Regions from separate parts of the Pectobacterium quasiaquaticum genome, predicted to be linked through region 1. Evidence: predicted binding sites of a transcription regulator. Region 1 holds the regulator's gene; the other holds the start of a gene.
The links. The regulator ArgR, encoded in region 1, controls arginine synthesis, uptake and breakdown. The targets are predictions, from matches to a motif close to ANTGAATAAAAATACANT.
Positions count from the first base shown of each region.

Region 2: the regulator ArgR is predicted to act here: its motif matches at 2,113-2,130, upstream of argC (N-acetyl-gamma-glutamyl-phosphate reductase).

Region 1 is NZ_CP065177.1:611,185-615,609, forward strand. Features, by position in the region: gene dnaG (DNA primase) at 1-19, opposite strand, end outside; gene rpsU (30S ribosomal protein S21) at 174-389, opposite strand; gene tsaD (tRNA (adenosine(37)-N6)-threonylcarbamoyltransferase complex transferase subunit TsaD) at 618-1,631, shown strand; gene argR (transcriptional regulator ArgR) at 1,705-2,175, opposite strand; gene mdh (malate dehydrogenase) at 2,644-3,582, shown strand; gene IG609_RS02890 (helix-turn-helix domain-containing protein) at 3,653-3,916, opposite strand; gene IG609_RS02895 (DNA-binding protein) at 4,104-4,425, shown strand, end outside.
Region 2 is NZ_CP065177.1:4,189,786-4,194,210, reverse strand. Features, by position in the region: gene IG609_RS19205 (ATP-binding cassette domain-containing protein) at 1-143, shown strand, start outside; gene IG609_RS19200 (GntR family transcriptional regulator) at 147-860, opposite strand; gene argE (acetylornithine deacetylase) at 915-2,066, opposite strand; gene argC (N-acetyl-gamma-glutamyl-phosphate reductase) at 2,269-3,273, shown strand; gene argB (acetylglutamate kinase) at 3,311-4,084, shown strand; gene argH (argininosuccinate lyase) at 4,146-4,425, shown strand, end outside.

The sequences.
Region 1 (4,425 bases):
GTGGGATTCGTCCAGCCATAAGCCCCTAGTGTATATCTTTCTGTAAGATGATTACATTGGATATAGCTTATAAACGACAACAAGCCGCGCTTCCTTTCGGAAAGCACGGCCTTACGTATGCAACTGCTAAGTCTGCGGATTAATCACGCGTTGGAGGGAAACCCTCCTGAAAATTAATACAGACGAGTGCGGCGTGCGTTTTCTCGAGCCAATTTCTTTGCGTGACGTTTCACTGCAGAAGCTTTAGCGCGCTTGCGTTCTGTCGTTGGTTTTTCATAAAACTCACGACGACGAACTTCAGCCAGAACGCCTGCTTTTTCACAGGAACGTTTGAAGCGACGCAGAGCTACGTCGAACGGCTCGTTTTCACGTACTTTAATTACCGGCATGTGCCTCTCACCTCAATAAATTCGGTTTGCCGCTGGCCTTGTGCCAGCCTTTTCAAAATGGTGCGGAATTCTACTGCAAACGTGACGTCTTTGTAAAGCATTGCGGTGATCATAAAACGCCCAACCACGGCCAGCGCAGAAATCAGGCTGCTTATGGTAGACTATCCGCAGTTTGAAGCAAGCGGCATTTAACGCGTGCTCGTATCATCATCAAAGTTAGGAACAGCAATGCGCGTATTGGGTATCGAAACATCCTGTGATGAAACCGGTGTGGCCATTTATGACACGGAAACCGGTTTGCTCGCCAATCAGTTATACAGCCAGGTCAAATTACATGCCGATTACGGCGGCGTAGTGCCTGAGCTCGCCTCACGCGATCACGTGCGTAAAACGGTTCCGTTGATTCAGGCGGCGCTGTGTGAAGCTGGGCTACAGGCTGACGATATCGATGGTGTGGCTTACACCGCAGGCCCAGGTTTGATTGGCGCGCTATTGGTGGGTGCAACGATCGGTAGGTCGTTGGCATTCGCCTGGGGTGTCCCGGCGATTCCTGTGCACCATATGGAAGGGCATTTGCTGGCGCCGATGCTGGAAGATAATCCGCCAGCGTTTCCTTTCGTAGCACTGCTGGTTTCTGGTGGTCATACGCAGCTCATCAGCGTGACAGGCATTGGTGAGTACCGTTTGCTGGGCGAGTCGATTGATGACGCGGCGGGTGAAGCGTTTGATAAAACGGCAAAATTACTGGGATTAGATTATCCCGGTGGGCCAATGTTGTCGAAAATGGCGCAGGCGGGGAATTCCCAACACTTTACGTTTCCGCGCCCGATGACAGACCGGCCGGGGTTGGATTTTAGCTTTTCTGGGCTAAAAACGTTTGCTGCCAATACGATTCGTAGCAACGGTGATGACGATCAAACGCGTGCCGATATTGCTCGTGCGTTTGAAGACGCCGTCGTAGATACGCTGGCGATAAAATGTCGTCGTGCGTTGGATGAGACGGGCTTTAAACGACTGGTCATGGCGGGGGGGGTGAGTGCAAACCGGACGTTGCGCCAGCGCTTAGGTGAAGTGATGGCGAAACGCGGTGGTGAAGTGTTTTATGCACGCCCCGAATTCTGTACAGATAACGGTGCGATGATTGCTTATGCGGGCAGTGTACGTCTGGTTCATGGCGCGAGCCAGACGCTGGGCGTATCCGTTCGGCCACGTTGGCCGTTGGCTGAATTGCCTGCGGTGTGAGTGTTCGAGCGATAACCACTACGTGTAGATAACTGCTTTACACGTAGTGAAGAAAGCGTAGCAAAAAAGCGCATTACAGCTCTTGTTCGAATAGAACCAGAATCGCTTCGTAAAGCTGTTTGACGCTGAAGCCTCTTGCTGGGGTGGTAAAGATAGTATCATCCCCCGCGATGGTGCCGAGAATGCCTTCTGACTTACCTAATGAGTCCAGCAGGCGAGCAATGAGCTGCGCAGCGCCAGGGCTGGTATGGATCACGACGACGGCATCATTGTAATCCACGTCCAGTACAAGGTTCTTCAGCGGGCTGGACGTCGTCGGGACGCCAAGTTCAGCAGGGAGACAATACACCATCTCCATTTTGGCATTGCGAGTGCGCACGGCGCCAAATTTCGTTAGCATGCGTGACACCTTGGATTGGTTGATGTTTTCAAATCCGTCGTCTTGCAATGCCTGAACAATTTCACTTTGAGAACTGAACTTCTCTTCTTTTAACAGCGCCTTGAACGCTTTAACGAGGTCTTCTTGTTTTGTCGAATTTCGCATTCTGCACCGGATTAATTGTTATGGTTAATCTTCCTATTATGCAGTTGTGTGAATTTTTATGCAATTAAATTGCGTATAATTCCAATCCATTTCACCAGATATGCGTTAGTCGCTGTTTTCAAAAAAAATCGACTCTCGGGTAGTCCGAAAAATGCGTCCTGCGTCACATAAAAGTAAATCAAATGTTATCAGAATGATGTTGTTTGGACGCCACCGATCGGTGTAATGTAGCGCACAGGTTAATTGCACGTGAATGAACACCGCGTTATAGCTCAATAGCTTATTAACTTTACTTACCTTTTAAACGAATGGTTGTTTTTGATTTATTATTAGAGACATAGCGTATTTTTGTCTCTCATACAATTTGTGGAGAGATAAGTAGGTTGCTCGTATTCCCATTTTTATATTCTGTTTATAACCAAATGAATTCACGGCACTTTTTTATTTTACGATAATAAGGAGTTTAGGATGAAAGTTGCAGTTCTCGGAGCAGCAGGTGGTATCGGTCAGGCACTCGCACTCCTCCTCAAAACCCAGCTTCCTTCAGGTTCAGAACTATCCCTTTACGATATCGCTCCGGTCACGCCGGGGGTTGCCGTCGATCTGAGCCATATTCCTACAGCCGTGAAGATCAAAGGTTATAGCGGTGAAGATGCTAAACCAGCGCTTGTTGGTGCAGATATCGTGCTGATCTCCGCGGGTGTGGCACGTAAACCTGGTATGGATCGTTCCGATCTGTTCAACGTCAATGCTGGCATTGTGCGTAATCTGGTTGAGCAAATTGCGGTTACTTGCCCGAAAGCCTGTATCGGTATCATCACCAACCCGGTGAATACAACCGTTGCCATCGCAGCAGAAGTGCTGAAAAAAGCTGGCGTATATGACAAAAACAAACTGTTCGGCGTCACCACGCTGGATATCATCCGTTCCAACACGTTCGTTGCTGAGCTGAAAGGCAAACAGCCGCAGGACATTAATGTGCCGGTTATCGGTGGACACTCTGGTGTGACGATTCTGCCACTGCTGTCTCAGGTTCCTGGTATCAGCTTCAGCGAGCAGGAAGTGGCCGATCTGACCAAGCGTATTCAGAATGCGGGTACTGAGGTTGTTGAAGCCAAAGCGGGTGGCGGATCGGCAACGCTGTCTATGGGTCAGGCAGCTGCGCGTTTTGGTCTGTCTCTGGTTCGTGCGCTGCAAGGTGAAAACGGTGTGGTTGAATGTGCATACGTTGAAAGTGATGGCAAATATGCCCGCTTCTTCGCTCAGCCGATTCTGTTAGGTAAAGACGGCGTCGCCGAGCGTAAAGACATCGGCACATTAAGTGCTTTTGAGCAAAATGCGCTTAGCAGCATGCTGGATACGCTGAATCAGGATATTGAGTTAGGCGAGACATTCATCAAGAATTAATCATTGAGATGTTTCTAATACGTGACGTTGAATAAAAAGCCGGAGATGTCCATCTCCGGCTTTTCTTTTTTTAATCGGGGCGGATGAGTTTTTTTCTGTCGATAAGCTCATTAGTTTCTGGATTGTAGTACCGGCTGGGCCAAATCTCTGATGGGTGAATACCCAGCGCATCGGCAATAAGCCACTCCCCTTTGGGCCAAGGGCGTGATAGTGCATTAGCTAGTGTAGATGAGCTTAATCCGGCCGCTCGCGATACCGCCGCCAGCGTCGTGTTTTTCTTGCGCAGTGCAGCAATGATATCAGCGGGATGCCAGTCTTGTTTCCTTAAAATCATAATCCTTCCCTTATTTGCTATAAGACGACTATAGATTAGTGGTATAAATAACGGATGTTAGTTATATGCCGAACTAACATGACATTATTATTTGGAAATAATATAGCATTAATTTTCCTTAAAATTCTCAATTAATTTCCAAATAGTCGCGTTTTTGTTAGGGATGGCACTATCAGGATGAAAGGCAATGAAAAAAGAGTGGTTTGCTACCAGCGAATTGGTTGGAGTCGGCGGCCTTCCGAAATCAAGACAAGGATTAAATAAACGCGCCCGCGAGGATGGATGGGAGAAGCGTCGCCGTAGAGGCGTCCAGGGAAGAGGGGTGGAATACTCAATTCACAGCTTGCCGGATACGGTAAAAAAATCCCTATTACTCGAAATCGAGCCTTCCGCCTACTCGGCGAAACAGCCTGCGGCACTGGCCGTATGGATGCAGATCTATCAACAACTATCTGAAAAAGAAAGAAATGAGTTAATCGCTTATATTTTGCGAGTCGGGGTCTCTACCA
Region 2 (4,425 bases), 890 kb from region 1:
TCTACCAAAAGTCTTCTTTATTTGGTGCAATCGTCGTTATTGAACATCGCCCTGAGGCGGAAGATTATGCTGACTTTAAGGTCTCTATTGGCCCAGGTTCCGGTGAACAAGGTGGACAAATCCTAGCTCAGGAAAAAATTTAAGCGTTACGGCGACTGGCGGAAATTCAGGTTATCGCGGTTAAAGGGGATGACGTAGGTGCAGGCGTAGTTGATGTCGATGATATCGCTCGCTTCGTACACGCGACCGCCCTGTAAAATACCGCGATTAAGAATATGCATCGCCGCCGTGCCTTTCTTGCAGCCCAGCAGCTCAGCCTGTGCTTTGGTGACGTTAACCGCCTGATAATGCGTCAGGTAGTGTGAAATCGCATAGCCCTTGCTGAGCACATACTGCTGAATTGAGCTTTCAATAATCTTCTGGCTCATGTCTGGGAAATCCGCGGCGGGCATCTTCGATATCTCGATCTGCACCTTACGGTTATCGACGTAGCGTAACCGGCTGAATTCCCAGATGAACGTATTTTCGCTGATAGCAAAAACCTGCTGCTCTTCCCGCGTCGGCAGCCGCTTATGCAGGCTAAGCAGACGGAATGAAATCTGATTAAATTTCTTTTCGGTAATCGAGTTATATACCAGCGGATTGCTGCGTACGCCCTGATTAATGAAGTTACCCGAGCCTTGTACCATATGGATCGCGCCGATGCTGGCGAGCTTTTCCAGCGCCTGACGGAGGGTAAAGCGTGACACGCCGTATTCTTCCGCCAGTTGGCGTTCCGGCGGCAGCTTTTCCGGCAGCGGATCGGTGTGCTGATAGATTTTGCTCAGTAAATCCTGCGCGATGAAGTCTTTCTTTTTCATGAGCTGTCTCAAAGTAGCCCTGTCAGCATGGCTGACAAGGCCGCTTTCGTTGGATCAGTGGTGGCAGAAGTGATGAATCACCTGCGAGATCAGATCCCGCGTTGGTTTAATAAACTTGGTATCAATATATTCATCCGGCTGGTGCGCCTGCTCGATTGATCCTGGCCCCAGAACCAGCGTCGGGCACAGCGTCTGAATAAACGGCGCTTCGGTGCAGTAGTTCACGATTTCCGTTTTCGTCCCCAGCAGCTTCTCTACGACGGACACCAGACGGTGGTCTGGTGGGCATTCATAGCCAGGAATCGGCGGATGCAGTTCACTGATGGTTAACCTGCCCGGCCAGCGCTGGCTGACAGGCTCAAGCGCTTCTGACAGCAGTCCGTCCAGATCGTTGAGCGTAATGCCCGGTAGCGGACGGATATCCATATGCAGTTCACAGCAGCCACAGATGCGGTTAGCGGCATCGCCGCCGTGAATGTGGCCGAGGTTCATGGTCGGGTGAGGAATGTGGAAAATCGGGTTGTGATAGCGCTCCTGTAGCGTGTTACGCAATACCAGCAGGTGGGAAATCGCTTCATGCATTAGTTCGATTGCATTCACGCCGCGTGAAGGATCGCTGGAGTGACCGGACTGCCCCTGAATGCGGATCGCGTTAGACATATGGCCCTTGTGGGCGCGCACCGGTTGCAGCGACGTCGGTTCGCCGATGATGGCGCAGTCCGGGCGAATCTGCGTGGATTCAGAGAAATACTTGGCACCGGCCATCGTCGTCTCTTCATCTGCCGTTGCCAGCACATAGAGCGGTTTTGTCAGCTTGGTCGGATCGATATCGCGCAACGCATCCAGAATAAAGGCAAAGAAGCCTTTCATATCCGCTGTACCCAAGCCGTACAGCTTGTTGTCATGTTCGGTCAGCGTGAACGGGTCGCGCGTCCAACGACCGTCGTCGAACGGGACGGTATCGGTGTGGCCTGCCAACAATAAGCCACCTTTTCCTTCACCAATCCGCGCCAGCATATTAAATTTATTGAGGGTGCCGGGAACCGGTTGGACTTCCACATGGAAGCCGAGATCGCCGAACCAGCCTGCCAGCAGGTTGATTAAGGTATGATTACTTTGATCGAGCGCGCTGTCGGTGGCACTGATGGACGGTGTGGCTATCAATGCCCGATATAGCTCAATAAAAGGGGGTAAATTCATCTTCACTGTTGACAGCCTCTGGTTAGGATAGTATCAATATTCATGCATTTATTTTGAATAAAAATACAATAATGCTCGGCGAAAGGAAACCCAAAGGTACGGCGATGGCGATTCGTCACTTTCACTGAGTTTCGCGGGTGAACAGCGTATCGACGCTGGTGAGCCCGGTTACCTGTTCCATAGATAAGTAAGAAGGTATACGGATCCCATGCTGAATACGTTGATTGTTGGTGCAAGTGGTTATACCGGCGCTGAGCTTGCGCTCTACCTGAACCGTCACCCACAGATGAACATAACCGCTTTGATGGTTTCTGCGCAAAGTGTCGATGCAGGAAAATTGATTTCTGATTTACATCCGCAGCTCAAAGGCATCATTGATGTACCGGTAAAACCGCTGACCGATGCGGAAGAAGCAGCGAAAGGCGTGGATGTCGTTTTTCTGGCGACCGACCACAAAGTCAGCCACGATCTGGCCCCTGTTTTTCTGGCGGCAGGCTGCACCGTTTTTGATTTGTCCGGCGCGTTCCGCGTACAGGATGCCGAATTTTATCGTCGTTACTATGGTTTTGAGCATCAGCACCCCGATTGGCTGGCAAAAGCGGTTTACGGGCTGGCCGAATGGCGTGCTGAAAGCGTGAAGCAGGCACAGCTGATTGCCGTGCCGGGCTGTTATCCAACGGCTGCGCAACTGGCGCTGAAACCGCTGCTGGACGCGCAATTGCTGAACCGAGCCCAGTGGCCGGTGATTAATGCCGTGAGCGGCGTGAGTGGGGCAGGGCGTAAAGCGTCGATGACCAACAGCTTCTGCGAAGTCAGCCTGCAACCGTACGGTATTTTCAACCATCGTCATGAACCTGAAATTTCAACGCACCTCGGCACGCCAGTGATCTTCACGCCGCATTTGGGCAACTTCGCTCGCGGTATTCTGGAAACCATCACCTGCCGCCTGCAACCGGGCGTCACCCAGCAGGATGTTGCCGAAGCCTATCACAACGCCTATCACGATAAGCCGCTGGTTCGCCTGTATGACAAGGGCGTGCCGGCGCTGAAATCCGTTGTCGGCCTGCCGTTCTGCGATATCGGTTTCTCCGTTGACGGTGAACACCTCATCGTGGTGGCAACCGAAGATAATCTGCTGAAAGGCGCGGCGGCACAGGCTGTACAATGCATGAACATTCGTTTTGGTTTCCCTGAAACCCAATCGTTAATTTAATGACTACTGGTCCCGACATTTCGAGGCGCGAAGCATAATGAATCCGTTAATTATCAAATTAGGTGGCGTTTTACTGGATAGCGAAGAAGCGCTGGAGCGTCTGTTCACCGCACTGGTGGCTTACCGTCAGGAGCATCAGCGTCCGCTGGTGATTGTGCACGGCGGCGGCTGTCTGGTGGACGAGCTGATGAAGAAGCTGGCGCTGCCAGTCGTGAAGAAAAACGGCCTGCGCGTCACGCCAGCCGATCAGATCGACATCATCACCGGTGCGCTGGCGGGATCCGCCAACAAGACGCTGCTGTCATGGGCGAAGAAGCATGATATCAACGCAGTTGGTCTGTGTCTGGGCGATGGCGGCAGCACGACGGTCACGCAGCTCGATGAGTCTTTGGGCTTTGTGGGCAAAGCGGAAGCGGGATCGCCTGCGCTGCTGAATACGCTGCTGTCTGCGGGCTACCTGCCTGTCGTCAGCTCCATTGGTATTACGGCGCAGGGCGACCTGATGAACGTCAACGCCGATCAGGCGGCGACGGCGCTGGCGCAAACGCTGGGCGCGGATTTAATCCTGCTGTCTGACGTGAGTGGCATTCTGGACGGTAAAGGCCAGCGTATTGCTGAAATGACGGCGGAGAAAGCCGAGCAACTGATTGCTCAGGGCATTATTACCGACGGCATGATTGTTAAGGTCAACGCCGCGCTGGATGCCGCGCGTGCGCTGGGGCGTCCGGTTGATATCGCTAGTTGGCGTCATGCCGAGCAGCTACCTGCGCTGTTCAACGGCGTGGCGATTGGTACACGTATTCTGGCGTAAGTCGTTTCTGGGTATGGCATGATGCGATACCAACATGAATTAAATTCTGGGAGTAATCGTTATGGCTTTGTGGGGCGGTCGGTTTAGTCAGGCAGCAGATCAGCGTTTTAAACAATTTAATGACTCACTGCGGTTTGATTACCGTCTGGCGGAACAGGACATCGTTGGCTCGATCGGCTGGTCGAAAGCGCTGGTGACGGTCAATGTGCTCAGCGAGCAGGAGCAGCAGCAACTGGAACAGGCGCTGAATGCGTTGCTGGTTGAGGTACAGGCTGACCCTGAGATGATCCTGCAAAGCGATGCAGAAGACATTCACAGCTGGGTTGAACAGCGCCTGATTG